One region of the Ectopseudomonas oleovorans genome, then DNA from elsewhere that is predicted to be linked to it. Evidence: predicted binding sites of a transcription regulator. Region 1 holds the regulator's gene; each other region holds the start of a gene.

Region 1 (10,160 bases):
CGAAGCCATCGCTGCACCCGCTGGCAGCATGCCGGTGGTGATGGGCGCTGGCTGGTCCGGCGTGCTGCTGCATGAAGCGGTCGGCCACGGCCTGGAAGGCGACTTCAACCGCAAGGGCAGCTCGGCCTACAGCGGCCAAGTCGGGCAGAAGGTGGCGTCCAGCCTGTGCACCATCGTCGACGACGGCACCCTGGCCGGACGGCGTGGCTCGCTCAGCGTCGACGACGAAGGCACGCCGACCCAGTGCACCACGCTGATCGAGAATGGCGTGCTCAAGGGTTACATGCAGGACAAGCTCAACGCGCGCCTGATGGGCGTGGCCGCCACCGGCAACGGTCGTCGTGAATCCTATGCGCACCTGCCGATGCCGCGCATGACCAACACCTACATGCTGGCCGGCGAGAGCGACCCGGAGGAAATCATCCGCTCGGTGAAGAAAGGCATCTACTGCGCCAATCTTGGCGGCGGTCAGGTGGACATCACCAGCGGCAAGTTCGTCTTTTCCACCAGCGAGGCCTACCTGATCGAGGACGGCAAGATCACCGCGCCGGTCAAGGGCGCCACCCTGATTGGCAATGGCCCGGAGGCCATGAGCCGGGTGTCCATGGTCGGCAACGACCTGGCGCTGGACAGCGGCGTCGGCACCTGCGGCAAGGACGGCCAGTCGGTGCCGGTAGGCGTCGGCCAGCCGACGCTGAAGATCGACGCGATCACCGTAGGTGGTACCGGCGCGTGAGTCGCGCCGGTATGACGATGTCTAGCGTAGGCCGCGCTGGATTTCGTCAAGCTCACGGATGTACTTGAACACCTTGCGCGCCGCGGCTGGTGGCTTGTTGCGCGCCGCTTCGTGCTGCGCATGACGCACCAGGCCACGCAGGTGCTGGACGTCAGCGTCGGGGTAGAGCTCGACGAAGCTTTCCAGCGCGCTGTCGCCTTCGGCGATCAGGCGGTCGCGCCAGCGTTCGAGGGCATGGAAGCGTTCGTTGTACTCGCGGGTGGAGCTGTCCACCTGGTCGAGCATGGCGCCGATCACGTCGACATCCTGTTCGCGCATCAGCTTGCCGATGAACTGGATGTGGCGTTTGCGCGCGGCATTGGCGGTATGTTTCGGCGCTTCGGCGAGCGCGCGGCGTAGGGCATCGGTCAGTGGCATCTTGGCCAGCAGATCCGCCTTGAGCGTGGTCAGTCGCTCGCCAAGGTCCTGCAGGGCATGCAGTTCGCGTTTGACCTGGGATTTGCTCTTCTCCAGGGAGAAGTCGTCGTAGGAATCAGACATGGGGTGGGTCCAGAGGGAAACGCCGCCATGATAGCAGTAACCGTGACTGCCGGCCCGCGGACGGGCAGTCGAGAGCAGGCCTTGGGTTTCGTACAAAGAGTGCCTGCGCCAAGAGAATCGGGAGTGGTTATGAGTGAAGTAGAACGCATCGGGCCGCAGGCCTTGCCAGTGCTGCAAGAGCAGGTCGAGGCCATTCTCGCCGAAGCCAGGCGCCAGGGTGCCAGTGCCTGCGAGGTGACGGTATCGGCTGGTCAGGGTCTGTCCACCACGGTGCGCCAGGGCGAAGTGGAGACCGTCGAATTCAATCGCGACCAGGGTTTCGGCATCACCCTGTATGTGGGCCAGCGCAAGGGCTCGGCCAGCACCTCGGCCACCGGAAGCGAGGCCATTCGCGAGACCGTGGCGGCAGCCCTGGCGATTGCCAAACATACCAGCGAGGACGAGTGCGCCGGCCTGGCCGATGCCGCGCTGATGGCCCGTGAACTGCCTGAACTCGATCTCTATCACCCCTGGTCGATCACCCCTGAACAGGCGGTGGAGCAGGCGCTGGCCTGCGAGGCCGCGGCTTTCGCCGCTGACACGCGGATCAAGAACGCCGATGGCACCAGCCTCAATACCCACCAAGGCTGTCGCGTATACGGCAACAGCCACGGCTTCGTCGGCGGTTACGCCAGCACCCGCCATAGCCTGAGCTGCGTGATGATCGCCGAAGGAGAAGGGCAGATGCAGCGCGACTACTGGTATGACGTCAACCGTCAGGGTGAACTACTGGCTGATGCTAAGGGTATCGGCCAGCGGGCTGCCGAGCGTGCGGTCAGCCGCCTTGGTGCACGACCGGTACCGACCTGTGAGGTGCCGGTGCTGTTCGCTGCCGAGCTTGCCGGCGGGTTGTTCAGTCACCTGCTGGCGGCAATCTCGGGCGGCAATCTCTATCGTCACTCCTCTTTCCTCGAAGGCGCACTCGGCCAGCGTCTTTTTCCCGAGTGGCTGACTCTAGACGAGCGTCCGCACCTGCCGCGCGCACTGGGCAGCGCGGCTTTCGATGGTGATGGCCTGGCCACTTATGCCAAGCCGTTCGTGGAGAAGGGAGAGCTGGTGTCCTACGTACTTAGCACCTATTCCGGGCGCAAGCTGGGTTTGCCGAGCACTGCCAACTCAGGAGGTGTGCACAACCTGTTCATCACCCATGGCGATGAGGATCAGCAGGCGCTGATTCGGCGCATGGGGCGCGGTTTGCTGGTTACCGAGCTGATGGGCCAGGGGCTGAATCTGGTGACGGGGGATTACTCGCGCGGCGCGGCGGGCTTCTGGGTGGAGAACGGCGAGATCCAGTTCCCGGTGCAGGAGGTAACCATCGCCGGCAATCTGCGCGACATGTTCCGCCAGGTCGTTGCAGTCGGTTGTGACCTGGAGCGGCGTGGCAATATCTGCACCGGCTCGGTGCTGATCGAGAAGATGACCGTCGCCGGCAGTTGAAGTCGGCAGTAACGACAAGGCCACCCGTGGGTGGCCTTCGTTTTGGCTGGAGGTATTACTCGCCTTCGTCGAAGTAGTTCTCTATCAGGCCTACCAGGGCGGCCATCGCTTCTTCGTCCTGCTCGCCTTCGGTCAGCAGGTGCACATTGGTGCCCTTGCCGGCAGCCAGCATCATCACCGCCATGATGCTCTTGCCGTCTACCAGGCTGTCGGCGCTGCGGCCGATGCGCACTTGGCAGGGGTAGGTGCTCGCTACACCGACGAACTTCGCCGCGGCGCGGGCATGCAGACCAAGTTTGTTGATGATGGTGATTTCACGTGCTGGCATCGCGGCAGGATTCCTTAGCTGAGGTCGCGGTGACGCACCTGGACGTTCTTCAGCGAGTCTTTGAGTGCCTGGCTCAGGCGGTTGGCCAGGTACACCGAGCGGTGGTGACCACCGGTGCAGCCAATGGCGATGGTGACATAGGCGCGGTTGCTGGCGGCGAAGCGTGGCAGCCATTTTTCCAGATAGGCGAGGATGTCCTGATACATCTCCTCGACCTCCGGCTGCGCAGCCAGGTAGTCGATCACCGGTTGATCCAGGCCGGAGTAGTCGCGCAGTTCCGGCTTCCAGTAGGGATTGGGCAGGCAGCGTGCATCGAACACCAGATCGGCGTCCACCGGCATACCGCGCTTGAAGCCGAAGGACTCGACGAGAAAGGCGGTTCCGGTCTGTGTCTGGCCGAGCAGGCGCAGTTTGAGCGTATCGCGCAGCTGGTAGAGATTCAGGCGGGTGGTGTCGATCTTCAGATCGGCACGATCGGTGATCGGCGCCAACAGCAGACTTTCGTACGCAATGGCTTCGGCCAGCGAGCGGTTATCGTTGGTCAGCGGGTGGCGTCTGCGGGTTTCGGAAAAGCGCTTGAGCAGGGTTTCGTCTTCGGCGTCGAGATACAGCACATCGCAGCGGATATTACGTTTGCGTACTTCTTCGAGCAGCTCCGGAAAGCGCTTGAGCTGGCTCAGCAGGTTGCGTGCATCAATGGAAACGGCCACTTGCGGCAGCAGCATGTCGCTGTGCGGCAGGAAGCGCTCGGCGAGGTCCGGCAGCAGACCGGCCGGCAGGTTGTCGATGCAGTAGAAACCGTTGTCCTCAAGTACATCGAGGGCGGTGCTCTTGCCCGAGCCCGAGCGACCGCTGACGATGATCAGGCGCATGTTTATTGACCGTTCTGAATGTCCACGACGACCTGATAGAGATCTTCGCCGCTCTTGGCCTGGCGCAGACGTTCACGTACATCCTGGCGATCAAGCATGCTGGCGATCTGGCGCAGCAGGTCGAGGTGGGCATCGGTGGCCGCCTCCGGCACCAGCAGGACGAACAGCAGGTCGACCGGTGCGCCGTCGATGGCGTCGAAGTCGACTGCCGTCTCCAGGTGCAGGACTGCACTGATCGGGGCACTGCAGCCAGCCAGGCGGCAGTGGGGAATGGCGATGCCGTTGCCGAAGCCGGTGGAGCCGAGCTTCTCGCGGGCGATGAGGCTTTCGAAGACGTCCTGGGCATCCAGGTCGGGCAGGTCGCGCGCAACCAGATTGGCGATCTGTTCGAGCACGCGTTTCTTACTGCCGCCCGGCACGTTCACCAGGGAACGGCCGGGGGTCAGGATATTTTCAAGTCGGATCATGGATAGGGAATGTTAGCGGGCCGTGGCGCCTTGCAGACGCTCGAGCTGCTTTTCCTTGTGCTTGATGAGTTGACGGTCGAGTTTATCGGCCAACAGGTCGATGGCAGCGTACATATCCTGATGTTCGGCATTGGCGACGATTTCGCCGCCGGCGACATGCAGGGTGGCTTCGATCTTCTGCTTGAGTTTCTCGACCTCCATGGTCACCTGTACGTTGGTGATCTTGTCGAAGTGGCGTTCCAGTCGGCCGAGTTTCTCGCCGATGTAGTCACGCAGGGCGTCGGTCACATCCAGCTGATGTCCACTGATGTTGACTTGCATACCGCTTTCTCCTTGTTGCCTTGTGTAAGAGACGGGCCCTATTCGACCCGCCGCCGGAACACGTTGGCCTGAAGACCTTGTGCCTTCAGTCGATCTGGCCTACATCAGTCGCTTGCGCTCACTGGAGGGCGCTATACCGAGGGACTCGCGATACTTGGCGACCGTCCGACGGGCGACTTGGATGCCTTGTGCCTCCAGTAAACCAGCGATCTTGCTGTCGCTCAACGGCTTTTTCGCGTTTTCTGCTGCAACCAGTTTTTTGATGATCGCGCGGATCGCGGTGGACGAGCATTCGCCGCCTTCGGAGGTGCTGACGTGGCTGGAGAAGAAATATTTCAGCTCGTAAATGCCACGCGGGGTGTGCATGAATTTCTGCGTGGTAACGCGTGAAATCGTCGACTCGTGCATACCCACGGCTTCGGCGATGTCGTGCAGCACCAGAGGCTTCATCGCCTCGTCGCCGTAGTCGAGGAAGCCACGCTGGTGCTCAACGATCTGTGTGGCCACCTTCATCAGCGTTTCGTTGCGGCTCTGCAGGCTTTTGATGAACCAGCGGGCCTCCTGCAACTGGTTGCGCATGAAGGTGTTATCGGCGCTGGAGTCTGCGCGTTTGACGAAGCCGGCATACTGCGGGTTGACCCTCAGGCGCGGCATGGCTTCCTGGTTCAGCTCCACCAGCCAGCGTTCGTTATGCTTGCGCACGATAACGTCGGGCACGACGTATTCCGGTTCGCTGGACTCGATCTGCGAACCCGGACGCGGATTCAGGCGCTGGATCAGGTCGATGACCTGGCGCAGTTCGTCTTCCTTGAGCTTGGTGCGACGCATCAGCTGGGCGTAATCGCGGCTGCCGAGCAGCTCCAGATAGTCGCCGACCACGCGCTGGGTTTCGTTCAGCCAGGGGGTGTTGGCAGGCAACTGACGCAGTTGCAGCAGCAGACACTCGCGCAGGTCGCGGGCGCCGATACCGGCCGGTTCGAACTGCTGGATGCGGTGCAGCACCACTTCCACTTCGTCCAGTTCGACATCCAGCTCGGGGTCGAAGGATTCGGTCACTTCCTCGAGCGTTTCCTCGAGGTAACCGTCGTTATTGATGCAGTCGATCAGGGTGGCGGCGATCAGGCGGTCCTTGTCCGACATGGGGGCCAGATTCAGTTGCCAGAGCAGATGGCTGTGCAGGCTCTCGCCACTGGAAGTGCGGGTGGTGAAGTCCCACTCGTCATCGTCGTTGCTGGGCAGGCTGCTGGCGCTGGTCTGGTAGATGTCTTCCCAGGCGGTATCGACCGGCAGCTCGTTGGGGATGCGCTCGCCCCACTCGCCTTCTTCCAGGTTGTCCACCGTGGGGGTGGTTTCCTGGTAGCTGTCCTCCTTGTTCGGGTTCGGAGTGGCGCTTTCGGCGCCATCGGCCATTGGATCGCTGTTGTCGAAGTCGTCGCCGTCTTCCTGGCGCTCGAGCATGGGATTGGATTCCAGTGCCTCCTGTATTTCCTGTTGCAGGTCCAGGGTAGACAATTGGAGGAGGCGGATAGCCTGTTGCAGCTGCGGGGTCATCGTCAGCTGCTGGCCCATCTTGAGGACTAGCGATGGTTTCATTGCAGACCTTAATTTACTGGCGAGTTACGCCTTCCACATCAGGGCGCCGAAGCGCCGCCAGGAAGCAAATTATATGCCTGAATTTCTCGTTTTTGCCTAGGGGTTGCAATATTTCTGTAGCGAAATAGTGAGCGACCTACAGGTTGTGTGAAAGCGTAGCGAGCGAAGGTGAGGCAATACCGATGGCGGCCCCGCAAAAACAGGCGAGAAAGCGCAGTTTACGACTGTAAATGAGCATTTTGAGCCTGTTTTTAACGCAGCATCACCGAGTGCAGTAGTTTTCACGCAGCCTGCTACAGGCGGAATTCGTGGCCCAGGTAAACCTCTTTCACCGTCTGGTTGGCGAGGATGGTCTCGGCGTCACCTTCGGCGATCAGTTGCCCATCGTTGACGATGTAGGCGGTTTCGCAGATGTCCAGGGTTTCGCGCACGTTGTGATCGGTGATCAGGATGCCGATGCCCTTGGTCTTGAGGTGATGGATGATCTGCTTGATATCGCCGACGGAGATCGGGTCGACCCCGGCAAAGGGTTCGTCGAGCAGAATGAACTTGGGGTTGGTGGCCAGCGCGCGGGCAATCTCCACGCGGCGTCGCTCACCGCCGGACAGGCTCATGCCGAGGCTGTCGGCGATATGGTGGATATGGAATTCCTGCAGCAGGCTTTCCAGTTCCGCCTGGCGCCCGGCGCGGTCCAGGTCCTTGCGCGTTTCGAGGATGGCCATGATGTTGTCGGTCACCGACAGCTTGCGGAAGATCGAGGCTTCCTGCGGCAGGTAGCCGATGCCGGCGCGCGCGCGACCGTGCATGGGCTGATGACTGACGTCGAGGTCGTCGATAAGCACGCGGCCCTGGTCGGCGCGTACCAGGCCGACGATCATGTAGAAGCAGGTGGTCTTGCCGGCGCCGTTGGGGCCGAGCAGGCCAACGATCTGACCGCTTTCGATGCTCAGGCTGACGTCACGCACGACCTGGCGGCTCTTGTAGCTTTTCGCCAGGTGTTGGGCTTTGAGAATGGCCATTACTGCTGCTGATCCGCGGGTTTGTTCTTCGGTTGGATGACCATGTCGATACGCGGGCGCGGCGTGCTGATGTTGCCGCCTGTTGCGCGGCCGGCGTTGACGATCTGGCGGCGGGTGTCATAGACGATCTTCTCGCCTTCGAAGGTATTGCCTTCCTGAATCACCTTGGCCTGGTCGATCAGTACGATGCGCTCATTGCTGGCGAAGTACTGGATGGTCTTGCCGTAGGCCTTGACGATGTCCTTGTCCACGGCTGGCTTCTGCTCGTAGTACGCCAGATTGCCCACCGAGGTGAAGACGTCGATATCGCCGCTGGCGGTCTGGGTGATGGTGACGGTGTCACCCGTGATCTTCAGGGTGCCTTGAGTGATGATCACATCGCCGCGGTAGACGGCTACACCTTGTCGGTCATCCAGTTCTGCGCTGTCGGCCTGGATGCGAATCGGTTGATCACGATCCGATGGCAGTGCCCAGGCAGCCGCGCTTCCCAATGCGGCGCCGAGGCTGAGAATCAGGGGGAGGGTATTAACGAACCTCATGCTGGCCTCTTACGTTGGACTGCAGGAGCATCCTGCCGTCATTCAAGTACGCTTTCATTCCTTGTGCCGTGGTTACCCCGTTGGCCGCGACGATTCTAACGGCTTGCTCGGTCTGCGCATATTCCTTGTCAGGAATAACGGTCATGCGGCTGCTGGTGATGATGGTTGGACGGTTCTTGGCGTCGGTGCGGGCGATGCGCACGTCGTCGATCAGTTCTACCTCGACGCCGCCAGGCGAGACTTCGGCGCGCTGGCTGGTGACTTCCCAGGGCAGCTCGGTGCCGCGATAGAGCTCCAGCTTGGGGGCGTCGATCAGGGTGATGTCGGTGCTTTTGATGTGCTCGAGCTTGTCCGCGGTCATGCGGTAGTGCAGTTTGCCGTCATCCTGGAACTGCACGGTGCGCGCGCCCACTGCATAGAAGTCAACGACGTTGTTGTCGCTGGCCCGCTGGGCTTGGCGTGCGCTGTCCGGGGCAAGGTTCCAGTAGCCGAGTGCGGCCACGACGACTGCAATCAGAGCAAAGATCAGAGTGTTGAGGATTTTACGCGGCATGCTGTTCTCTACAGGTAGGCGGCCTGGGCCGCATCCAGTGTGCCCTGGGCACGCATGATCAGTTCGCAGAATTCCCGTGCCGCGCCGTCGCCGCCGCGCGCCTGGGTGACGCCATGGGCGTGCTGACGCACGAAGCTGGCGGCGCTGGCTACGGCCATGCCCAATCCGACCCGGCGAATCACCGGAAGGTCTGGTAGGTCGTCACCAAGATAGGCGACCTGTTCATAGCTTAGGCCGAGTTCGGCGAGCAGGCCGTCGAGTACCACGAGTTTGTCTTCACGACCCTGGAACAGGTGCTGGATACCCAGGTTATTGGCGCGGCGCTCGACCACCGGGGTTTTGCGCCCGCTGATGATGGCGGTGCGCACACCTGAGTTGATCAGCATTTTGATGCCGTGACCGTCGAGTGTGTTGAAGGTCTTGAACTCGCTGCCGTCTTCGAGAAAGTACAGGCGGCCGTCGGTCAACACACCATCGACGTCGAAGATCGCCAGTTTCACGGCGCGTGCGCGTTGCAGCAGTTCGTTCATCACATCACTCCCGCACGCAGCAGATCGCCGAGGTTGAACGCGCCGATCGGGCGATCATTGCCGTCGACTACCACCAGGGCGCTGATCTTGTTGTCTTCCATGATCTTCAGGGCTTCGGCGGCGAGCATCTCGGCGCGAATGGTCTTGCCGTGCGGCGTCATCACGTCGTCGATCCGGGCATCGCGTACATCGATGCCCTTGTCCAGTGCGCGGCGCAGGTCGCCATCGGTGAAGATCCCGGCCAGATGGCCATCAGCCTCCAGGACGGTGGTCATGCCCAGGCCCTTCTGGGTCATTTCCAGCAGGGCGTCACGCAGGCTGGTGCCGCGGGTGACTTGAGGCAGGCTCTCGCCGCTGTGCATCACGTTCTCTACCTTGAGCAGCAGGCGCCGGCCAAGGGCGCCGCCCGGATGGGAAAACGCGAAGTCTTCGGCGGTGAAGCCGCGCGCTTCCAGCAGGGCGATGGCCAGTGCGTCGCCCAGTACCAGGCTGGCGGTGGTCGAGGAGGTCGGCGCCAGGTTGAGTGGGCAGGCTTCCTGCGAGACGCGCGCATCGAGATTGACATCGGCGGCCTTGGCCAATGGAGAATCCGGGTTGCCGGTCATGCTGATCAGGCCGATGCCGAGGCGTTTGATCAGCGGCAGCAGGGTGATGATCTCGGCGGTCGAGCCCGAGTTCGACAGCGCCAGGACGATGTCGTCCTTGGTGATCATGCCCATGTCGCCATGGCTGGCTTCTGCCGGGTGGACGAAGAAAGAGGGGGTGCCGGTGCTGGCCAGGGTCGCAGCGATTTTGTTGCCGATATGCCCGGACTTGCCCATGCCGACTACTACCACGCGTCCCTTGCAACTGAGAATCAGCTCGCAGGCCTTGATGAAATCGGCATTGATGCGGGGCAATAGCTCCTGTACCGCTTCAAGTTCGAGGCGGATGGTGCGCTGCGCGGAATCAATCAGGTCACGGGTCTGGTTCATGCTGGGCAAGGCTGTCGGGCGAAAAAAGACGAGGATTATAACGGGAAAAGCTTGTCGTGCTCACCTTTGCCGTATGCAGGGCAGTGCCGAAGCTGTCGCAAGTCTGAACGCTGCGCCGTGGTGCTATTGGGCGAGATGTTCGGCAAATGCTATAGTTCGCGGCCATTTTGGCCCGATAGGGTCTGTTCCCGTTTCGCTCGCGGCTCGCGATG
Region 2 (10,160 bases), on a different contig from region 1:
AGCGCCTTGACCAGTTCGACTACGACATGATCCTGCTGACCCTGCCGCAAACCCTCAGCCCGGGGCTGGAACAATCGCTGTACTTCCATTCCAGCCAGGTGAACATCAAGGGCGGCAAGAACTATGCCGGCGTCAACGATCCGGTGGTCGACGAGATGATCGACAAGCTGCTCTCGGCGCAGACTCGAGACGAACAGGTAGCCGCCACGCGGGCCTTGGACCGAGTCCTGCTCTGGCAGCACTACAGCATTCCCAACTGGTACATCAATTATCACCGCCTGGCGTACCGCAATCGGTTCGCCTTCGTCACCACGCCGCCCTACACACTGGGCCTGCGCACCTGGTGGCTGAAGCCTACGGAGAACGCTCGATGACCCACCCGCTGCGCAGTTTCCTGCTCCACGGTAGCAGCCTCATCCTGCTCGGTCTGGCCGGCCTCGCCTTCGCCACCCCCAAGCATGCCGTCACCCTGTATGACGAGGCGCCCAAGTACCCCGCCGACTTCACCCACTTCGAATACACCAACCCCGACGCCCCCAAAGGCGGTACCTTTCGTGAAGCCGGTTTCGGTAGCTTCGATAGCCTCAACCCCTTTATCAGCAAGGGGGTCGCCGCCGACAACATCGGCCTGATCTACGCCACCCTCACTGTGCAGAGCCTGGACGAGCCGTTCAGCGCCTATGGCCTGGTCGCGGAAACGATCGAGAAAGCCCCCGACAATGCCTGGGTGCGTTTCCTGTTACGCAAGGAAGCCCGCTTTCATGACGGCACGCCGATCACCGCCGAAGACGTCAAGTTCACCTTCGATACGCTGATGGAAAAAGGCGCGCCGATGTACCGCGGCTACTACGCCGACGTCGAGCAGGTGGAAGTGGAATCACCGCACAGCGTGCGCTTCGTGTTCAAGCACGCCGGCAACCGCGAACTGCCGCTGATCGTCGGCCAGTTGCCGGTGCTACCCAAGCACTGGTGGGCCGAGCGCGACTTCGCCAAGGGCAATCTCGAGGTACCGCTGGGCAGCGGCCCGTACAAGGTCGGCCGCGTCCAGGCCGGCCGCAGCATCCGCTATGAGCGTGTCGACGACTGGTGGGCCAAGGATCTGCCCGTGAGCCGCGGTTTCTATAATTTCGACACTATCCAGATCGACTACTACCGCGACAATACCGTGGCCCTGGAGGCGCTGAAGGCCGGCCAGTTCGACTACTGGCTGGAAACCAGCGCGAAGAACTGGGCCACGGCCTACAACACCCCGGCGGTAGCCAACGGCCAGCTGATCAAGGAAGAAATCCAGAACCGCAACCCCACCGGCATGCAGGGTTTCATCTTCAACACCCGCCGTCCGCAGTTCCAGGATCGCCGCGTACGTGAGGCGCTGGGCCTGCTGTACGACTTCGAATGGGCCAACAAACGCCTGTTCTACGGCGCCTATTCCCGCACTCGCAGCTATTTCGACAATTCCGAACTGGGCTCGCAGGGGCTACCCGGTGAAGACGAACTGGCGATTCTAGAACCGCTGCGCGGCAAGATTCCGGCCGAGGTGTTCAGCGAGGAATTCCGTGTACCGGTCACCGACGGCAGCGGCATCATTCGCGAGCAACAGCGCCGCGCCTACCAACTGCTGCAACAGGCCGGCTGGCGCATCGAAGGTGATCGCATGCTCGATGCCAACGGTCAGCCGGTCAGCTTCGAGTTCCTTCTCGCACAAACCGAATTCGAGCGTGTGCTGCTGCCATTCAAGCGCAATCTGGCTGACCTTGGCATGGATCTGGTGATTCGCCGCGTCGACGTTTCGCAGTACATCAACCGCCTGCGCTCGCGTGACTTCGACATGATCGTCGGCGGCTTCGGCCAGTCCAACTCGCCGGGCAACGAGCAACGCGAATACTGGCACTCCTCCAGCGCCGACAATCCCGGTAGCCGCAATTTCATCGGCCTCAAGGACCCGGCCATCGATCAGATCGTCGAAGGTCTGATCAACGCCGACTCGCGGCAGAACCTGATCGCCCATACCCGTGCCCTCGATCGCGTGCTGCTGTGGGGCTATTACGTGATCCCCAATTGGCACATCAAGACCTGGCGTGTCGCCTACTGGAACCGTTTCGAGCACCCAAAGGTGACGCCACTCTACGATATCGGCCTGCACACCTGGTGGATGCGCCCAGGCCTGGAGCAGCCGAGCGAAGCTCAGCAGCAAGCCGCCGAACAAGCGACCGAAGAGGCGAAGCAATAACATGCTGGCCTATATCTTTCGTCGCCTGCTGCTGATCATCCCGACCCTGTTCGGCATTCTGGTCATCAACTTCATCATCATCCAGGCCGCGCCCGGCGGCCCGGTCGAGCAGATGATCGCCAAGCTGGAGGGTTTCGATGCGGCTGCCGGCGGCGCCACGGGGCGCATCGGTGGCGGCGGCGCCGAAGTGTCGGTGGCCGGCTCCAACTATCGCGGCGCCCAGGGCCTCGACCCACAACTGATCGCTGAGATCGAGAAGATGTACGGCTTCGACAAGTCGGCGCCCGAGCGTTTCTGGATCATGCTCAAGAACTACGCTCAGCTGGACTTCGGCTCCAGCTTCTTCCGCGACGCCCAGGTCATCGACCTGATCATCGAGAAGATGCCTGTATCGATCTCGCTTGGCCTGTGGAGCACGCTGATCATGTATCTGGTCTCCATCCCGCTGGGCATCGCCAAGGCCACGCGCCACGGCAGCGCCTTCGACGTCTGGACCAGCTCGGCGATCATCGTCGGCTACGCCATCCCGGCCTTCCTCTTCGCCATCCTGCTGATCGTGCTGTTCGCTGGTGGCAGCTACTGGGACTGGTTCCCGCTACGCGGGCTGACCTCGAACAACTTCGAGCAGCTCAGCCTCGGCGGCAAGATCCTCGACTACCTCTGGCACCTGGTGCTGCCAGTTACCGCCCTGGTCATCGGTAACTTCGCCACCCTGACCCTGCTGACCAAGAACAGTTTTCTCGACGAGATCAACAAACAGTACGTGGTGACCGCCCGCGCCAAGGGCCTGACCAACCATCGCGTGCTCTACGGCCACGTATTCCGTAACGCCATGCTGCTGATCATCGCGGGCTTCCCCGCCGCCTTCATCGGCATCTTCTTCACCGGCTCCCTGCTGATCGAGGTGATCTTCTCGCTCGACGGCCTCGGCCTGATGAGCTTCGAGGCGGCGATCAACCGCGACTATCCGGTGGTGTTCGGCACCCTGTTCATCTTCACCTTGCTGGGGCTGATCGTGAAATTGATCGGTGACATCACCTACACCCTGGTCGATCCGCGTATCGACTTCGAAAGCCGGGAGGGTTGAGTATGAAACTCTCCCCTCTCAATCGACGCCGCTTCGACCGTTTCAAGGCGCACAAGCGCGGCTGGTGGTCGCTGTGGCTGTTCCTCGTGCTGTTCGGCCTGAGCCTGGGCGCCGAGCTGATCGCCAACGACAAGCCGCTGGCGGTGCGCTACGACGGCCAGTGGTACTTCCCGGTGCTCAAGCGCTACCCGGAGACCGTGTTCGGCGGCGAATTCCCGCTGCAGGCCAACTACAAGAGCCCCTACATCCAGGAACTGATCGCGGCAAAGGACGGCTGGATGCTCTGGCCGCCGATCCCCTTCAGCTATTCGAGCATCAACTACGACCTGGAGGTGCCCGCCCCCGCCCCGCCCTCGGCGCAGAACTGGCTGGGCACCGACGATCAGGGCCGTGACGTGCTGGCACGGGTGATCTACGGCTTTCGCATCTCGGTGCTGTTCGCCCTGATCCTGACCCTGGCCAGCTCGGTAATCGGCGTGATCGCCGGCGCGCTACAGGGCTTCTACGGCGGCTGGGTCGACCTGCTTGGCCAGCGCTTCCTGGAAATCTGGTCGGGCCTGCCGGTGCTCTACCTGCTGATCATCCTCGCCAGCTTCGTGCAGCCGAACTTCTGGTGGCTGCTGGGCATCATGCTGCTGTTCTCCTGGATGAGCCTGGTGGACGTGGTACGCGCCGAGTTCCTGCGCGGGCGCAACCTCGAGTACGTACGCGCCGCCCGTGCCCTAGGAATGAGCAATGGCGCCATCATGTTCCGCCACATCCTGCCCAACGCCATGGTCTCGACCATGACCTTCATGCCCTTCATCCTCACCGGCGCCATTGGCACCCTCACTGCGCTGGACTTCCTCGGCTTCGGCCTGCCACCCGGCGCACCCTCGCTCGGTGAACTGGTCGCCCAGGGCAAGAGCAACCTGCAGGCGCCCTGGCTGGGCATCAGCGCCTTCGCCGTATTGGCGATCATGCTGAGCCTGCTGGTATTCATCGGCGAAGCCGCCCGCGATGCCTTCGACCCGAGGAAATGACATGAGCCAGAACGAAACCCTGTTGCAAGTGCGCGACCTGGCCGTCGAGTTCGTCACGGGCGAGCAGTGCCAGCGCGTGGTCGAAGGCGTCAGCTTCGACATCCGCCAGGGCGAGACCCTGGCCCTGGTTGGCGAGAGCGGCTCGGGCAAGTCGGTCACGGCGCACTCGATCCTGCGCCTCTTGCCCTACCCGCTCGCGCGCCACCCGCACGGCAGCATCGAGTACGCCGGCGAAGACCTGCTCAAGCTCAGCGAAGGCCGCCTGCGCGGCATCCGCGGCAACCGCATCGCCATGGTCTTCCAGGAGCCCATGACCTCGCTCAACCCGCTGCACAGTATCGAGAAGCAGATCAACGAAGTGCTCGCTCTGCATAAGGGCCTGCGCGGCAAGGCCGCCAGCGCGCGCACCCTGGAGCTGCTGGAACTGGTCGGTATTCCCGAACCGAAGAAACGCCTCAAGGCCTACCCGCACGAACTCTCCGGCGGCCAACGGCAGCGTGTGATGATCGCCATGGCCCTGGCCAATGAACCACAGCTGCTGATCGCCGACGAGCCGACCACCGCTCTGGACGTCACCGTACAGCTGAAAATCCTCGAATTGCTCAAGGATCTGCAGGCACGCCTGGGCATGTCGCTGCTGTTGATCAGCCACGACCTCAACCTGGTTCGTAGAATTGCCCACCGCGTATGTGTCATGCAGCGCGGTCGCATCGTCGAACAGGCGTCGTGTGAAGAATTGTTCCAGGCTCCGCAGCATCCCTATACCCAGGAACTGCTCGGCGCCGAGCCCAGCGGCGACCCTGCGGCCAATCCTGCGGGCCAGCCGTTGCTGGAAGTGGACGACCTGCGTGTGTGGTTCCCGATCAAAAAGGGGCTGCTGCGCCGGACGGTGGATCATGTCAAAGCGGTGGACGGCATCAACTTCAGCCTGCCCCAGGGCCATACCCTGGGCATCGTCGGCGAGAGTGGTTCCGGCAAGTCCACACTGGGCATGGCCATTCTGCGGCTGCTCGCCAGTCGCGGTGATATCCGTTTTCAGGGCCAGCAGTTGCAGGGCCTGAGCCAGCAGGAAGTACGCCCGCTGCGCAGGCAGATGCAGGTGGTGTTTCAGGACCCCTTCGGCAGCCTGAGCCCGCGCATGTCGGTGAGCCAGATCGTCGGTGAAGGTCTGCGCATTCATGGCATGGGGAACGAGGCGGAGCAGGAACAGGCGATCATCGACGCGCTTTTGGAGGTAGGGCTGGACCCGCAGACGCGGCATCGCTACCCCCACGAGTTTTCTGGCGGGCAACGGCAGCGGATTGCCATTGCCCGGGCACTGGTGTTGAAACCGGCGCTGATCCTGCTGGACGAGCCCACTTCGGCGCTCGACCGTACGGTGCAGCGTCAGGTGGTGGAGTTGTTGCGCGGCTTGCAGGCCAAGTACAACCTGACCTATCTGTTTATCAGCCATGACCTGGCGGTAGTCAGAGCGCTGAGCCACCAGTTGATGGTGGTCAAGCAGGGCCAGGTGGTCGAACAGGGGTCTGCCGAGTCGATCTTCAGTGCACCGCAACACCCTTATACGCAGCAGTTGCTGGAAGCCGCTTTTCTGGCCCCGGCAACGGCTCACTGATCCTTGAAACAGGAAGAGGAATAGCACAATGGGTTTTCTAACCGGTAAGCGCGTACTCATCGTTGGCGTTGCCAGCAAACTGTCCATCGCCTCGGGTATCGCCGCCGCCATGCACCGCGAAGGTGCCGAGCTGGCCTTCACCTACCAGAACGAGAAGCTCAAGGGCCGCGTGGAAGACTTCGCTGCCGGCTGGGGCTCCAGCGCCGACCTGTGCTTCCCTTGCGATGTAGCCAGCGACGAGGAAATCGCCGCGGTGTTCGAAGCACTGAGCAAGAAGTGGGACGGCCTGGACTGCATCGTCCACTCGGTCGGCTTCGCCCCGGGCGACCAGCTCAATGGCGACTTCACCGACGTCACCACCCGTGAAGGCTTTAAGATCGCCCACGACATCAGCGCCTACAGTTTCGTTGCTCTGGCCAAGGCCGGTCGCGAAATGATGAAAGGCCGCAACGGCAGCCTGCTCACCCTCTCCTACCTGGGCGCCGAGCGCACCATGCCCAACTACAACGTCATGGGCATGGCCAAGGCCAGTCTGGAAGCCGGCGTACGCTACCTGGCCGGCAGCCTCGGCCCGGAAGGCACTCGCGTCAACGCCATCTCTGCCGGCCCGATTCGCACCCTGGCTGCCAGCGGCATCGCCAGCTTCCGCAAGATGCTGGCCGCCAACGAGAAGCAGACTCCGCTGCGCCGTAACGTGACCATCGAGGAAGTCGGCAATGCCGGCGCCTTCCTCTGCTCCGACCTGGCTTCGGGCATCAGCGGCGAGATCATGTACGTCGACGGCGGCTTCAACACCACTGCCATGGGCGCCATGGAAGACTGAGAAGGTCGCCGGACATCGCAGAGCGATGCCCGGCTCTGCCGCACCTCATGCACTACCCAGCCGTGCCTGAACCCACACGCCGCATATTGCTCAGCAAGTGCGGCGTTGTCGTTGCTGGCTTTTGTCAGCATTCAGCTACCCGAACCGAAACGCCACCACTACTCGGGACGCTGAACGCCTCATCCAACAGTGCATACTCTGCGCACTGGCATATGCCTTGCTTTCTCTACGTGCAGTGAGCCTCTCCGACGACGGACAAGGCCCGAACGACAACGGCGTCGTCTCCGAACTCGACCCTTTACGGCGGTGATCGGTACGACGCCTTTTTTGTGGGCCACCCGCACAGTTCTGCAAACCTCAGCTGGCGGCTCGGAACCTAATGCGTGGATGAAGGAAGTGACATGAGCGAACAGCATATCCCTCGCGGCGACGCCCTGGCCTGGGTCGGCGGCAGCGATGCACCGGAAAAGAGCGTGCTGAACATCGGTTTCATGGCCCTGAGCGATTCCGCCTCGGTGATAGTCGCGGCCACCCAGGGCTTTGCCGAAAAATATGGGCTGAGCCTCAAACTGCAGCGCCAGGCCTCCTGGGCCGGCCTGCGCGACCGCCTGCTCAGCGGCGAGCTGGACGCCGCCCACAGCCTGTACGGTTTGATCTACGGCGTGCAGCTCGGCCTCGGTGGCGCCGCGGCAACCGACATGGCGGTGCTCATGGGGCTGAACCAGAACGGCCAGAGCATCAACCTGTCGCACACGCTGCAAAGCGCCGGCGTGACCAGCGGTGAAGCACTGCACCAGCATGTGCACCAAAACAGAGCGCGACTGACCTTCGCTCAGACCTTCCCCACCGGCACCCATGCCATGTGGCTTTACTACTGGCTGGCCAGCCAGGGCATCCATCCGCTGCGCGACGTGGACAGCGTGGTGGTGCCACCGCCGCAGATGATCGAACACCTGGAGGCCAAGCGCATCGACGGCTTCTGCGTCGGCGAACCCTGGACCGCCAAGGCCGTCGATGAACAACTCGGCTGTACCGTCACCACCATCCAGGCAATCTGGCCGGATCACCCAGAAAAGGTGCTGGGCTGCACCCGCGCCTTCGCCGCACAGAACCCCAATACCGCCCGTGCGCTGATCATGGCGGTGCTCGACGCCGCACGCTTCATCGATGACAACGAGGAAAACAAGCGCAGCACCGCCCTGCTGCTCAGCGGCAGCGAATACGTCAATGCGCCGGTCTCGGCGATCACCCCACGCTTTCTCGGCCAGTATCAGGACGGCCTCGGCCACGCCTGGCAGGACGAGCATCCGCTGCGCTTTCATGCCGGTGGCCTGGTCAACCAGCCCTACCTGTCCGATGCCATGTGGTTCATGACCCAATTCCGCCGTTGGGGCCTGCTACGCAAAGACCCCGACTACCTGGGCGTGGCCCGCCAGGTGCAGCAACTGGCCCTGTACCGCGAAGCCGCTACGGCGTTGGGAATTGCCGTGCCGGGCGAGATGCGCAGCTCCATCCTGCAGGACGGCACCAGCTGGGACGGCAGCGCCCCTGCCGCGTACGCGCGCAGCTTCCGCCTCCATGCCCTGGCCGACAGCCCGGCTGTCGCCCTGTAACCGCCGGGAGAACCATCGATGCTGCGTATCCTTCTGATCAACGACACCCCGAAGAAGGTCGGCCGCCTCAAGTGCGCGCTGATCGAGGCCGGATTCGAGGTCATCGACGAATCCGGCCTGACCATCGACCTGCCTGAACGGGTCGAGGCGGTACGCCCTGACGTTATCCTGATCGACACCGAGTCCCCTGGCCGCGACGTGATGGAACAGGTGGTACTGGTCAGCCGTGACCAACCGCGTCCAATCGTCATGTTCACCGACGAACACAACCCCAGCGTGATGCGCCAGGCGATCCAGAGTGGCGTCAGCGCCTACATTGTCGAAGGCATCCATGCCCAGCGCCTGCAACCCATCCTCGACGTCGCCATGGCCCGCTTCGAGAGCGATCAGGCATTGCGTGCCCAGCTCCAGGCACGCGATGCCCAACTGGCCGAGCGCAAGCGCGTCGAACAGGCCAAGGGCCTGCTGATGAAGATGAAGAGCTGCAACGAGGAAGAGGCCTATACGCTGATGCGCCGGCAGGCCATGAGTCGCCAGCAGAAGCTGATTCAGGTGGCCGAACAGATCATCGCCATGCACGACATGCTCGGCGGTTGACTGTTGCGCTACGCCGCTCGCTGGCTGTGCTGGACAGCGAGACGGCGGCGCGCGTATCTTCGCCGCAGGCTGCAGCAGTGGCCAACGTCGCTCGGACGGTTCCGGGCGCTTACGTACTTCGAGGAAATCATGGCTGATAACGCCAAGCGCCGCTTTGCGCGCATCGATCGTCTGCCCCCCTACGTCTTCAACATCACCGCCGAACTGAAGATGGCTGCACGCCGTCGCGGCGAGGACATCATCGACTTCTCCATGGGCAACCCCGACGGTGCGACTCCGCCGCACATCGTCGAGAAGCTGGTGCAGGTCGCCCAGCGTGAAGATACCCACGGTTACTCCACTTCCCGCGGTATTCCGCGCCTGCGCCGCGCCATCTCGCGCTGGTACAAGGATCGCTACGAGGTGGAGATCGACCCGGAAAGCGAAGCCATCGTCACCATCGGCTCCAAGGAAGGCCTGGCGCACCTGATGCTCGCCACCCTGGACCATGGCGACACGGTGCTGGTACCCAACCCCAGTTACCCGATCCATATCTACGGCGCGGTGATCGCTGGCGCCCAGGTGCGTTCCGTGCCGCTGGTGCCGGGCGTGGATTTCTTCGCCGAGCTGGAACGCGCCATTCGCGAATCGATTCCCAAGCCGAAGATGATGATTCTCGGCTTCCCCTCCAACCCCACCGCACAGTGCGTGGAGCTGGACTTCTTCGAGCGCGTGGTAACCCTGGCCAAGCAGTACGACGTACTGGTGATTCACGACCTGGCCTACGCCGACATCGTTTATGACGGCTGGAAGGCGCCTTCGATCATGCAGGTACCCGGCGCCAAGGACATCGCGGTGGAGTTTTTCACCCTGTCCAAGAGCTACAACATGGCCGGCTGGCGGATCGGCTTCATGGTCGGCAACCCCGAACTGGTCAGCGCCCTGGCACGGATCAAGAGCTACCACGACTATGGCACCTTCACCCCGCTGCAGGTGGCGGCCATCGCTGCACTGGAAGGCGACCAGCAGTGCGTGCGCGATATCGCCGAACAGTATCGTCAGCGGCGTAACCTGCTGGTCAAGGGCCTGCACGAGATCGGCTGGATGGTGGAAAAGCCCAAGGCTTCCATGTACATCTGGGCCAAGATTCCCGACGCCTACGCGCACCTGGGCTCGCTGGAGTTCGCCAAGAAA
Region 3 (10,160 bases), on a different contig from region 1:
GGGCCTGGTGTTCGAACCGGGCCGCTTCATCGTCGCCAACGCCGGCGTGCTGCTGACTCAGGTGGAATACCTCAAGCACACCGAGCACAAGGACTTCGCCATCGTCGATGCGGCGATGAACGATCTGATCCGCCCCGCCCTGTATCAGGCGTGGATGGACGTGTCGCCGGTGCAGCCGCGTGAAGGCGAGTCGCGTAACTACGACCTGGTCGGACCGATCTGCGAGACCGGCGACTTCCTGGCCAAGGATCGTCAGTTGGTGCTGGCCGAGGGTGACCTGCTGGCCGTGCGCTCGGCAGGCGCCTATGGCTTCGTCATGAGCTCCAACTACAACACCCGCGGCCGCGCCGCCGAGGTGCTGGTGGATGGCGAACAGGCTTATGAAGTGCGTCGTCGCGAGACAGTCCAAGAGCTCTATGCCGGCGAAAGCCTGCTGCCGGCCTGAGGGCGACGTCATGCTATTGCGCTTTACCAAGATGCACGGCCTGGGTAATGACTTCATGGTCCTCGACCTGATCAGTCAGCACGCCCACGTGCAACCCAAGCATGCCAAACAATGGGGCGACCGCCACGTCGGCGTCGGTTTCGACCAACTGCTGATCGTCGAGCCGCCGAGTCACCCGGATGTCGACTTCCGTTACCGCATCTTCAACTCCGACGGCTCGGAAGTTGAGCAGTGCGGCAACGGCGCGCGCTGCTTCGCCCGCTTCGTGCTGGACAAGCGCCTGACCACCAAGAAGGTCATTCGCGTCGAGACCAAGAGCGGCATCATCGAGCTGCGCGTGCAGAACGATGGCCAGGTCTGCGTCAACATGGGCGCACCGCGCCTGCAGCCGGAACAGGTGCCGTTCCAGGCCGACCAGGCCGCGCTGACCTATCGCGTCGACGTCGAGGGCCAGAGCGTCGAGCTGGCCGTGCTGTCGATGGGCAATCCGCATGCGGTGCTGCGCGTCGACAACGTTGATGACGCACCGGTGCATACGCTCGGGCCGAAGCTGGAACACCACCCGCGCTTCCCGCAGCGGGTCAATGTCGGCTTCCTCCAGGTGCTTGACCGCAAGCATGCGCGCCTGCGCGTGTGGGAGCGTGGTGCCGGCGAAACCCTGGCCTGCGGCACCGGCGCCTGCGCGGCGGCCGTTGCGGCCATTCGCCAGGGCTGGATGGATTCGCCCGTGCAACTGGAACTGCCAGGCGGCAAACTGTCCATCGAATGGGCAGGCGAGGGTCAGCCGGTTATGATGACCGGGCCCGCTGCCCGCGTATACGAAGGACAGGTTCGCCTATGACCGACCAGCAGGATTCGCCCAAACCGCTCGATTCGGAAACGGTCGCGGCCTATCTGCGCCTGCACCCGGAGTTCTTCATCGACCATGAAGAACTGATCCCCGAGCTGCGTATTCCGCACCAGTCCGGCAACGCCGTGTCGCTGGTAGAACGCCAGGTCAAGCTGCTGCGCGAGCGCAACATCGAGATGCGCCACCGCCTTGGCCAGTTGATGGACGTGGCGCGCGACAACGACCGCCTGTTCGACAAGACCCGCCGCCTGGTGCTGGACCTGCTCGATGCCGGCAGCCTCGAGGAAGTGGTCGGCGTGGTCGAAGACAGCCTGCGCCATGAATTCCAGGTGCCCTTCGTTGGCCTGATCCTGTTCAGCGACAACAAGCTGCCGGTCGGTCGCTCGGTCAGCTCGGCCGAGGCACATCAACAGGTCGGCGGCCTGCTCAGCGGCGGCAAGACCATCTGCGGCGTATTGCGCCCGCATGAGCTGGAGTTTCTCTTCGGCAAGGAAGACGCGCCGCAAGTCGGCTCCGCCGCCGTGGTCAGCCTCAACCATCAGGGCCTGCATGGCATTCTCGCCATCGGCAGCGCCGACCCGCAGCACTACAAGAGTTCGCTCGGCACCTTGTTCCTCAGTTATATCGCCGAAGTACTGGCCCGCGTACTGCCGAGTTTCGCCACGCCGCTGCGCTCGGTACGCTAGGTCGTGTAGGGTGGATGACGAGGCTCATCCACCTTCGGCCCGCTCGGAGCCCGGCACGTGACACTTGAAACCCATCTCGACGCCTACCTCGAACACCTGCGCCGCGAGCGCCAGGTGTCGGTGCATACCCTCGACGGTTATCGCCGTGATCTGGCCAAGCTGCAGGCCTTTTGCGAAGCCGAAGGCCTGAACGACTGGAGCGAGCTGGACACCCGTAATCTGCGCCGTCTGGTCGCCCGCCTGCATCAGCAGGGCCTGGCAAGCCGCAGCCTGGCGCGCCTGCTCTCGGCCACCCGCGGCCTCTATCAATATCTGTTGCGTGAAGGCCTGTGCCGTCACGATCCGGCGACCGGCCTGAGCCCGCCAAAACGCGAGCGCCGCCTTCCCCGCACCTTGGACGCCGACCGCAGCGCGCAACTGCTCGACGGCGCGGTGGAGGACGACTTCATCGCCCGCCGCGATCAGGCCATGCTCGAGCTGTTCTATTCCTCGGGCCTGCGCCTGTCCGAACTGGTCGGACTCGATCTAGACGGCCTGGACCTGCCCGCCGGTCTGGTACGCGTGCGCGGCAAGGGCAACAAGGTGCGCGAACTGCCAGTCGGCAGCATGGCGCGACAGGCACTGGAACACTGGCTGCCACTGCGCAAGCTGGCCAACCCCAACGATGGTGCCGTGTTCATCAGCCAGCAGGGCCGACGCCTGGGACCACGCGCTGTGCAACTGCGCGTGCGCCAGGCCGGCGTGCGCGAGCTGGGCCAGCACCTGCATCCACACATGCTGCGCCACAGCTTCGCCAGTCATATGCTGGAATCCTCACAGGATCTACGCGCGGTACAGGAGCTGCTCGGTCATGCCGATATCGCCACCACGCAGATCTACACCCACCTGGACTTCCAACACCTGGCCAGTGTCTACGACCAGACCCATCCACGTGCCAAGCGCAAAGGCGGCTCCGAATGAGCATTAAACTGATCACCTTCGACCTCGACGACACCCTGTGGGACGTCACTCCGGTGATGCAGGATGCCGAAGCCGCCCTGCGCAATTGGCTGGCCCTGCATGCGCCGCGCCTGGGCGCGGTGCCGGTCGAGCATCTGTGGGCGGTCCGCAGCCGTCTGCTCGACGCCGAGCCGATGCTCAAGCATCGTTTGAGCGAGCTGCGTCGACGCATTCTGTTTCACGCCCTGGAAGATGCCGGCTACCCAAACGGCGAGGCGCAGACGCTGGCCGAAGCCGGGTTTCAGGTGTTTCTCAGCGCGCGCCATCAGGTCGAGCTGTTCACCGAGGTGCACCCGACGCTGGAAGCCCTGGCCGAGCGTTTCATGCTCGGCGTGATCACCAACGGCAATGCCGATGTACGCCGCCTGGGCCTATCGGAATACTTCCGCTTTGCCCTGTGCGCCGAGGAGTTGGGCATCGGCAAACCCGACCCGAAACCCTTCCGTGAAGCACTCAGCCGCGCCGGCGGCGTAGCCGCCGAGCGTGCCGTGCATATCGGCGACCATCCCAGCGACGACATTGCCGGCGCCCAGGCGGCCGGCATGCGGGCGGTCTGGTTCAACCCGCAAGGACGCAGCTGGGAAGGCGAGACGGCCCCGGATGCGCAGATCGCCAGCCTGGCCGAGCTGCCAGTGCTGCTCGACAGCTGGTCGTAGAAGCCTCGGGGCACAAACAGCATTTCTCTGTCGCCCGGAATCTTCCACCATTCAGCGCAGCAGATGCCCCGGATTTCATCTGATGGGCTACGGCCTGGATAGCAGGCTCCACAAAATTGCCGACGTGCCGGTTGAGCTGCTCCGCTCAGGATTGCCGCCAGGGATGGGCGCACCAAAAAACCCGCCACGAAGGGCGGGTTCCTTGCAGCGAGCTGTCCTCAGATGGGGCGGCTGCCGTATTTGCTGTCGGGCTTCTTGGGCGGGTCGGCGACCACGTTGGGCTCCACCTCCTGCACCTTGCCGCCACGGGCGAGGAACTCTTCCATGGCGCGGGCCAGGGCGTCGCGCTCCTTCTGCTTGGCTTCGATGCTCGGCAGCTCGTCGACCTCGACAGACTTGGCCTTGCTCTTCTTGCTGCTGGCTACGACCTCGCCGTCGCCTTCATCGTCGCCACTGTCGCCGTCATCGGCTGCAGCCAGTTCCTCACCGTCGTCCTCATCGGCCGCTTCCAGATCGTCTTGTTCCAGGTCTTCGTCGCTCATGTTCAACCTCATGACTTGCGAAAAGCAGGTTAGTTATAGCCCAGTCGCGCAGTGAACACCGCACCACCGGAAAAATTCAAATAGCCTCGCCCTGCAGGGTCGCCACCACTCGCCGAGCACCGCCATGATCGCGATGCTCGCCCAGGTAAATACCCTGCCAGGTGCCCAGCGCCAGCCGTCCCTGCTGTATCGGCAGCTGCAGCTGAACGCCCAGCAGACTGCCCTTGAAGTGCGCCGGCAAATCGTCCGGCCCTTCGTCATCGTGCTCGTAGCCTGCCTCACCCTGCGGCACCAGACGGTTGAAGAAGCGCTCGAAATCCCGGCGCACTGCAGGGTCGGCGTTCTCGTTGACCGTCAGCGATGCCGAGGTGTGCTGCAGCCACAGGTGCAGCAGACCGACACGCACCTGCGCCAGTTCCGGCAATGCGCCCAGCACCTCTTCGGTCACCAGATGAAAACCGCGCTCACGCGGACGCAGACTGATGATGCGTTGCTGCCACATGCCGCTCTCACTCTCGATGGCTCCAGCGCGCGCATTCTAGCGTGCTGCCAGAAAAAACAAAGGGCGCCTAAAGGCGCCCTTGTCATTCCCGGCGAAACTCACTTCTTGCCGGTGAACTCCGGGTAGGCTTCCATGCCGCATTCGGCGATGTCCACACCCTCGTATTCCTCTTCTTCGCTGACGCGCAGGCCGATCACCGCCTTGATGATGCTCCACACGATCAGGCTGGCGATGAACACCCAGGCGAAGATGCTGACGATACCCAGCAGCTGGGCCCCCAGGCTGGCGTCCGGGTTGGTCAGGCAGACAGCCAGCAGACCCCAGATACCTACGACGCCGTGCACCGAGATGGCACCGACCGGATCGTCGATCTTGATCTTGTCCAGGCCCAGGATAGAGAACACGACCAGTACGCCACCGACGCCACCGATCAGAGTCGCTTGCAGCGCACTCGGGGTCAGCGGCTCAGCGGTAATGGCAACCAGGCCAGCCAGAGCACCGTTCAGCGCCATGGTCAGGTCGGCCTTGCCGAACAGGATGCGCGCCACGACCAGTGCAGCCAGCAAGCCACCGGCTGCGGCCATGTTGGTGTTGACGAACACCTGGGCCACGGCGTTGGCGTCTTCGATGGTGCTCATCTTCAGCTGCGAGCCACCGTTGAAGCCGAACCAGCCCATCCACAGGATGAAGGTACCCAGGGTCGCCATCGGCAGGTTGGCACCCGGAATGGCGTTGACCTGACCATTGGCACCGTACTTGCCTTTACGCGCACCGAGCAGGATCACGCCAGCCAGCGCTGCGGTGGCACCTGCCATGTGGACGATGCCGGAACCGGCGAAATCGAGGAAGCCTGCTTCGTTGAGGAAGCCCGAACCCCATTTCCAGAAGCCCTGTACCGGGTAGATGAAACCGGTCATGACCACGGCGAAGGCCAGGAAGGCCCACAGCTTCATGCGCTCGGCAACGGCACCGGAGACCACCGACATGCAGGTGGCAGCGAACACGATCTGGAAGAAGAAATCGGAGCGAGCCGCGTAGTATGGCGCATCGTCGCCACCAGCCAGCACGGCATCGACGGCGTTCTCGTCACCAATCAGGAAGCCCAGACTGGGGAAGATGCCGCCTTCCGGGCTGGAGTACATGATGTGATAACCAATCACCAGATACATCACGCTCGCCAAGGCGTACAGAGCGATGTTCTTGGTCAGGATCTCGGTGGTGTTCTTGGCGCGCACCAGGCCGGATTCGAGCATGGCAAAACCCGCTGCCATCCACATCACCAGGGCACCACAGATCAGAAAGTAGAAGGTATCGAAGCCGTACTGCAATGCAGTCAATGCTGTGTTATCCATTTTTCACCTCTTGCCGGCGCTTTCGTTGCGCGCTGTTCGGTTGAAACGTCCAGGTTGGCGCCGGACGCGTTCCGCATGCTTTACAGGTCGTTGCCACGCTCGTTCTGGATCACCGGAACCCCTGCGCCGTATGGCGACCAGGCATTCCCATCACTAGGCGAGCGCGAGACCCGAAGAGGATCTGGCACAGCAGAGCGGCGAGGGCATCGCCAGCTCCGGCATTCGCCTTCGAGTACGGCGCACGGGCAGAACTCGAGGGCAAAAGGGCTCCTAGCCCTGCGAAAGATCGCAGAGTCATGGGTTTACTCCTGGGGCGTGGGGTTCGGAGGCTTGCTTAGATCGCGTCGGTATCGGTTTCGCCGGTACGAATACGGATCGCCTGTTCCAGGTTGACTACGAAAATCTTGCCGTCACCGATCTTGCCGGTGTTGGCAGCCTTGGTGATGGCCTCAATCACACGATCGAGCTGATCGTCAGCGATGGCCACGTCGATCTTCACCTTGGGCAGAAAATCGACCACATACTCGGCACCGCGATACAGCTCGGTATGGCCTTTCTGACGGCCGAAGCCCTTGACCTCGGTGACGGTAATGCCCTGCACGCCGATCTCCGACAGTGACTCGCGCACGTCGTCCAGCTTGAACGGCTTGATGATGGCAGTGACTAGTTTCATGAAACGTTCTCCCGTGAAAGGTGGACATGCCCCAGGAATTGCGAACCCGGGCCAAGTCTAAGCGCAGTGTCTGGCTTTTGTAATGCACCGACCGCTCCAACCTGGCGTGATCGATACCCACCAACCGCTCCCGACGAAACACTCCCCGCTTCGCCTGCCGCACCGGAACTGCATCGGTGCATGCGTCGCAGGGGTCTAAGCAGAAAGCTTGCCAGCTCACGCAAAAGCGCCATCTATCAAGCCTTTACCTGTTTCGGGCGGCATTGTCCGGCCCTTCACACCGGACGCGCCGCACACATTTGGTGCATCGACATATCACGCAATGCTCAAAAATCGTGCAGACCACGCCTGAACATCCCGCTGACAGCTGCGTGCTACACTGCCGACCGTTTGTTTACGGAACCTGATCATGCTGCCGCCAAAAGCCCTGCTCGACACCCTCAGCACTCACGCCTCGCGCCTGTTCAGTGGCGACAGCCCGCTGCCGCGTGCCGAACTGGAGGCACAGTTCAAAGCCCTGCTACAGAGCGGTTTCAGCAAGCTCGATCTGGTCAGCCGTGACGAATTCGACAGCCAGATGGTGGTCCTGGCCCGCACCCGTGCCCGCCTCGAGGCACTGGAGGCCAAGGTCGTCGAGCTGGAAAACAAGCTGAACCCGCCCGCCGATTGAGTCCGGCGGGACAGTTGCAGATCAAGGAGCGATCATGTCCCTGGCCATCGTCCACAGCCGCGCCCAGGTCGGCGTCGAAGCCCCGGCCGTCACCGTCGAAGCGCACCTGGCCAACGGCCTGCCATCCCTGACCCTGGTGGGCCTGCCGGAAACGGCGGTCAAGGAGAGCAAGGATCGTGTACGCAGTGCGATCCTCAATGCCGCGTTCGAATTTCCGAGCAAGCGCATCACCCTGAATCTGGCACCTGCCGATCTGCCGAAAGACGGCGGACGCTTCGATCTGGCCATCGCCCTGGGTATTCTCGCCGCCAGCGGCCAGGTGCCGGCGCAGTCACTGGATGAATACGAATGCCTGGGCGAATTGGCGCTGTCCGGCGCGGTACGCCCGGTACAGGGCGTATTACCGGCCGCCTTGGCAGCGCGCGAAGCCGGACGCACCCTGATGGTGCCGCACGCCAATGCCGAAGAAGCCAGCCTCGCTTCGGGGCTGAAGGTCATCGCCGTCGAGCATCTGTTGCAGATCGCCGCGCACCTCAACGGCAGCGCACCGCTCGACGCTTATCTCGCACAGGGGCTGCTCAGGCAGAGCCGCCCCTACCCGGATCTGGCCGAAGTCCAGGGCCAGTTGGCCGCCAAACACGCCTTGCTGGTGGCGGCTGCCGGCTCGCATAACCTGCTGCTCAGCGGCCCGCCCGGTACCGGCAAGACGCTGCTGGCCAGCCGCCTGCCAGGGCTGCTGCCGCCGTTGGACGAAAGCGAGGCGCTGCAGGTTGCGGCGATTCATTCGGTGGCCAGCCACGCGCCCCTGCAGCACTGGCCGCAACGCCCCTTTCGCACCCCGCACCATAGCGCCTCGGGGCCGGCACTGGTCGGCGGCGGCAGCCGCCCGCAACCGGGTGAAATTACCCTGGCCCATATGGGCGTGCTGTTTCTCGACGAGTTGCCGGAATTCGACCGCAAGGTGCTGGAAGTGCTGCGCGAACCGCTGGAAAGCGGTCATATCGTGATTGCCCGGGCACGCGACAAGGTGCGTTTCCCGGCGCGTTTTCAGTTGGTGGCGGCGATGAATCCCTGCCCGTGTGGCTACCTGGGTGACCCAAGCAACCGCTGTCGCTGCACGCCGGAGCAGATTCAGCGCTACCGCGCCAAGCTGTCGGGGCCACTGCTCGACCGCATCGATCTGCACCTGACGGTAGCCCGCGAAACAACGGCCCTCAATGCTGCACCGCAGGATGGCGAAAGCACCGCTGAGGCCGCCGCCAAGGTCGCGCAGGCCCGCGCCCGGCAACTGCAGCGCCAGGGCGTGGCCAACGCCTTTCTCGACTTGCCCGGTCTGCGCCAGCATTGCGCCCTGGGCGATGCCGACCGGCAGTGGCTGGAGGGCGCTTGCGAACGCCTGGGTCTGTCCCTGCGCGCGGCCCATCGCGTGCTCAAGGTCGCGCGAACCCTGGCCGACCTGGCAGAGGAACAGCACATCAGCCGTGCCCACCTGGCCGAAGCGCTGCAGTATCGCCCCGCAGCAGGGTGACTCAACGGAAGCGCTCGACCTCCTGACGCAGTTGCGAAGCCAGATGATCCAGCTCGCGCGCAGTGTCGGCCAGGTTGGCCACCACTTGCCGCTGCTCACCATTGGCCTGGGCAATGCTCTGCAGGTTGGCGCTGAGCACGGTCGCGGTACTGTTCTGCTCGCTGGTGGCGGTGGTGATGGCGGCGAACTGCTCACCGGCGGCATCGCTCTGCTCGCTGATCTGCGCCAGCGCTGACGCCACCTTGGCGTTGCGCTCCAGACCGTCCTGCATGAGCTGCCGGCCCTGCTCCATGGTGGCGATGGCGCTGCCGGTTTCACTCTGGATGCTGCCGATCATCGCCGAGATCTCGTTGGTTGCCTCACGGGTGCGTCCGGCCAGGTTGCGCACCTCGTCGGCGACCACCTCGATCACCGCCAGCAACAGGGTAATCGCGCTGCCCATGGCCAACTGAGTACCGACACGCCAGGTCACCGCCTGGATTTCCTCGCGCGGCATGCTTGCCAGCACCGTCCAGGGGCCACCGGCGAACGGCATGGCGACGCTGTAGAAAGTCTGCCCGGCATCCGTCCAGAAGCCGCCCTCAGCGGGACGGACAATCCGCTCACTCAGGGCTGCCGGCAGTGTCTCCAGAGCGCCCGTGCCCGCGGGCTTGACCAGCCACTTGCCGTGCTCGTCGAGCACCGCCAGTGAACCTGTGTTGCCAATGCGGAATGCGCTCAGCACAAGCGCTCAACCTCGGGCAGCGCCAGCGCGGCGACCTCTGCCAGCAGGTAGTCACGCAAACGCCGCAGGCGTCCCTGCGCCCGATGCGCACGCGGCCATACCAGGTAATAGCGCTCGCCACTCAGTACGGCTGTTGGCCAGGGCAGCCCGAGCCGTCCGAGCGCCACATCCTCGGCCACCATCAACAGGTCGCCGATGGACACACCATAACCACGCGCCGCTGCGACGATGCCCAGTTCGAGCATGTCGAACATCTGTCCGCTTTTCAGTGGCACCTGATCGCTGAGCCCGATGGCCTGCAGCCAGCGCCGCCAGTCGCGGCGATCCGGCGTCGGGTGCAGCTGTTGCGCCGCACGCAGGCGCTCGAGCGTCCAAGGTGCATCCGCAGCATCGGCGGCGCTGCACACCGGGATCAACCACTCGGCAAACAGCTCGGTGCTTTCCCATTCATCGGGGAAATGGCCATCAGACAGCAGCACCGCACAATCGAAGGGCTCCTGCCGGAAATCCACCTTGTCCACATCCATCCAGGT

The links. Region 1 encodes sigma-54, which starts transcription at its own class of promoters, with help from an activator protein. Its sites were predicted from a motif close to ANTGGCATNNANNTTGCTNT; they were not measured.
Region 2: a site for sigma-54 is predicted at 6,982-7,001, ahead of N5J71_RS11100 (CmpA/NrtA family ABC transporter substrate-binding protein). Genes of this name have one in related genera too.
Region 3: a site for sigma-54 is predicted at 6,902-6,921, ahead of glnK (P-II family nitrogen regulator). Genes of this name have one in related genera too.

The regions. Positions count from the first base shown of each region.
Region 1 covers NZ_JAOCLK010000004.1:53,823-63,982, reverse strand. The annotation lists gene tldD (metalloprotease TldD) at 1-736, shown strand, start outside; gene yjgA (ribosome biogenesis factor YjgA) at 758-1,276, opposite strand; gene pmbA (metalloprotease PmbA) at 1,406-2,752, shown strand; gene N5J71_RS03445 (HPr family phosphocarrier protein) at 2,808-3,080, opposite strand; gene rapZ (RNase adapter RapZ) at 3,095-3,952, opposite strand; gene ptsN (PTS IIA-like nitrogen regulatory protein PtsN) at 3,955-4,419, opposite strand; gene hpf (ribosome hibernation-promoting factor, HPF/YfiA family) at 4,432-4,740, opposite strand; gene N5J71_RS03425 (RNA polymerase factor sigma-54) at 4,840-6,333, opposite strand; gene lptB (LPS export ABC transporter ATP-binding protein) at 6,627-7,352, opposite strand; gene lptA (lipopolysaccharide transport periplasmic protein LptA) at 7,352-7,891, opposite strand; gene lptC (LPS export ABC transporter periplasmic protein LptC) at 7,878-8,444, opposite strand; gene N5J71_RS03405 (KdsC family phosphatase) at 8,453-8,974, opposite strand; gene N5J71_RS03400 (KpsF/GutQ family sugar-phosphate isomerase) at 8,974-9,948, opposite strand.
Region 2 covers NZ_JAOCLK010000017.1:50,288-60,447, forward strand. The annotation lists gene N5J71_RS11070 (extracellular solute-binding protein) at 1-374, shown strand, start outside; gene N5J71_RS11075 (extracellular solute-binding protein) at 371-2,230, shown strand; gene N5J71_RS11080 (microcin C ABC transporter permease YejB) at 2,232-3,317, shown strand; gene N5J71_RS11085 (ABC transporter permease) at 3,320-4,339, shown strand; gene N5J71_RS11090 (ABC transporter ATP-binding protein) at 4,341-5,954, shown strand; gene fabI (enoyl-ACP reductase FabI) at 5,983-6,777, shown strand; gene N5J71_RS11100 (CmpA/NrtA family ABC transporter substrate-binding protein) at 7,179-8,390, shown strand; gene N5J71_RS11105 (ANTAR domain-containing response regulator) at 8,409-8,987, shown strand; gene alaC (alanine transaminase) at 9,117-10,160, shown strand, end outside.
Region 3 covers NZ_JAOCLK010000015.1:89,417-99,576, forward strand. The annotation lists gene lysA (diaminopimelate decarboxylase) at 1-445, shown strand, start outside; gene dapF (diaminopimelate epimerase) at 456-1,286, shown strand; gene N5J71_RS10335 (DUF484 family protein) at 1,283-1,981, shown strand; gene xerC (tyrosine recombinase XerC) at 2,039-2,941, shown strand; gene N5J71_RS10345 (HAD family hydrolase) at 2,938-3,636, shown strand; gene sutA (dormancy-specific transcriptional regulator SutA) at 3,855-4,178, opposite strand; gene N5J71_RS10355 (secondary thiamine-phosphate synthase enzyme YjbQ) at 4,255-4,680, opposite strand; gene N5J71_RS10360 (ammonium transporter) at 4,779-6,032, opposite strand; gene glnK (P-II family nitrogen regulator) at 6,367-6,705, opposite strand; gene N5J71_RS10370 (accessory factor UbiK family protein) at 7,115-7,375, shown strand; gene N5J71_RS10375 (YifB family Mg chelatase-like AAA ATPase) at 7,410-8,903, shown strand; partial or broken gene N5J71_RS10380 (methyl-accepting chemotaxis protein) at 8,905-9,624, opposite strand; gene N5J71_RS10385 (LysR substrate-binding domain-containing protein) at 9,621-10,160, opposite strand, start outside.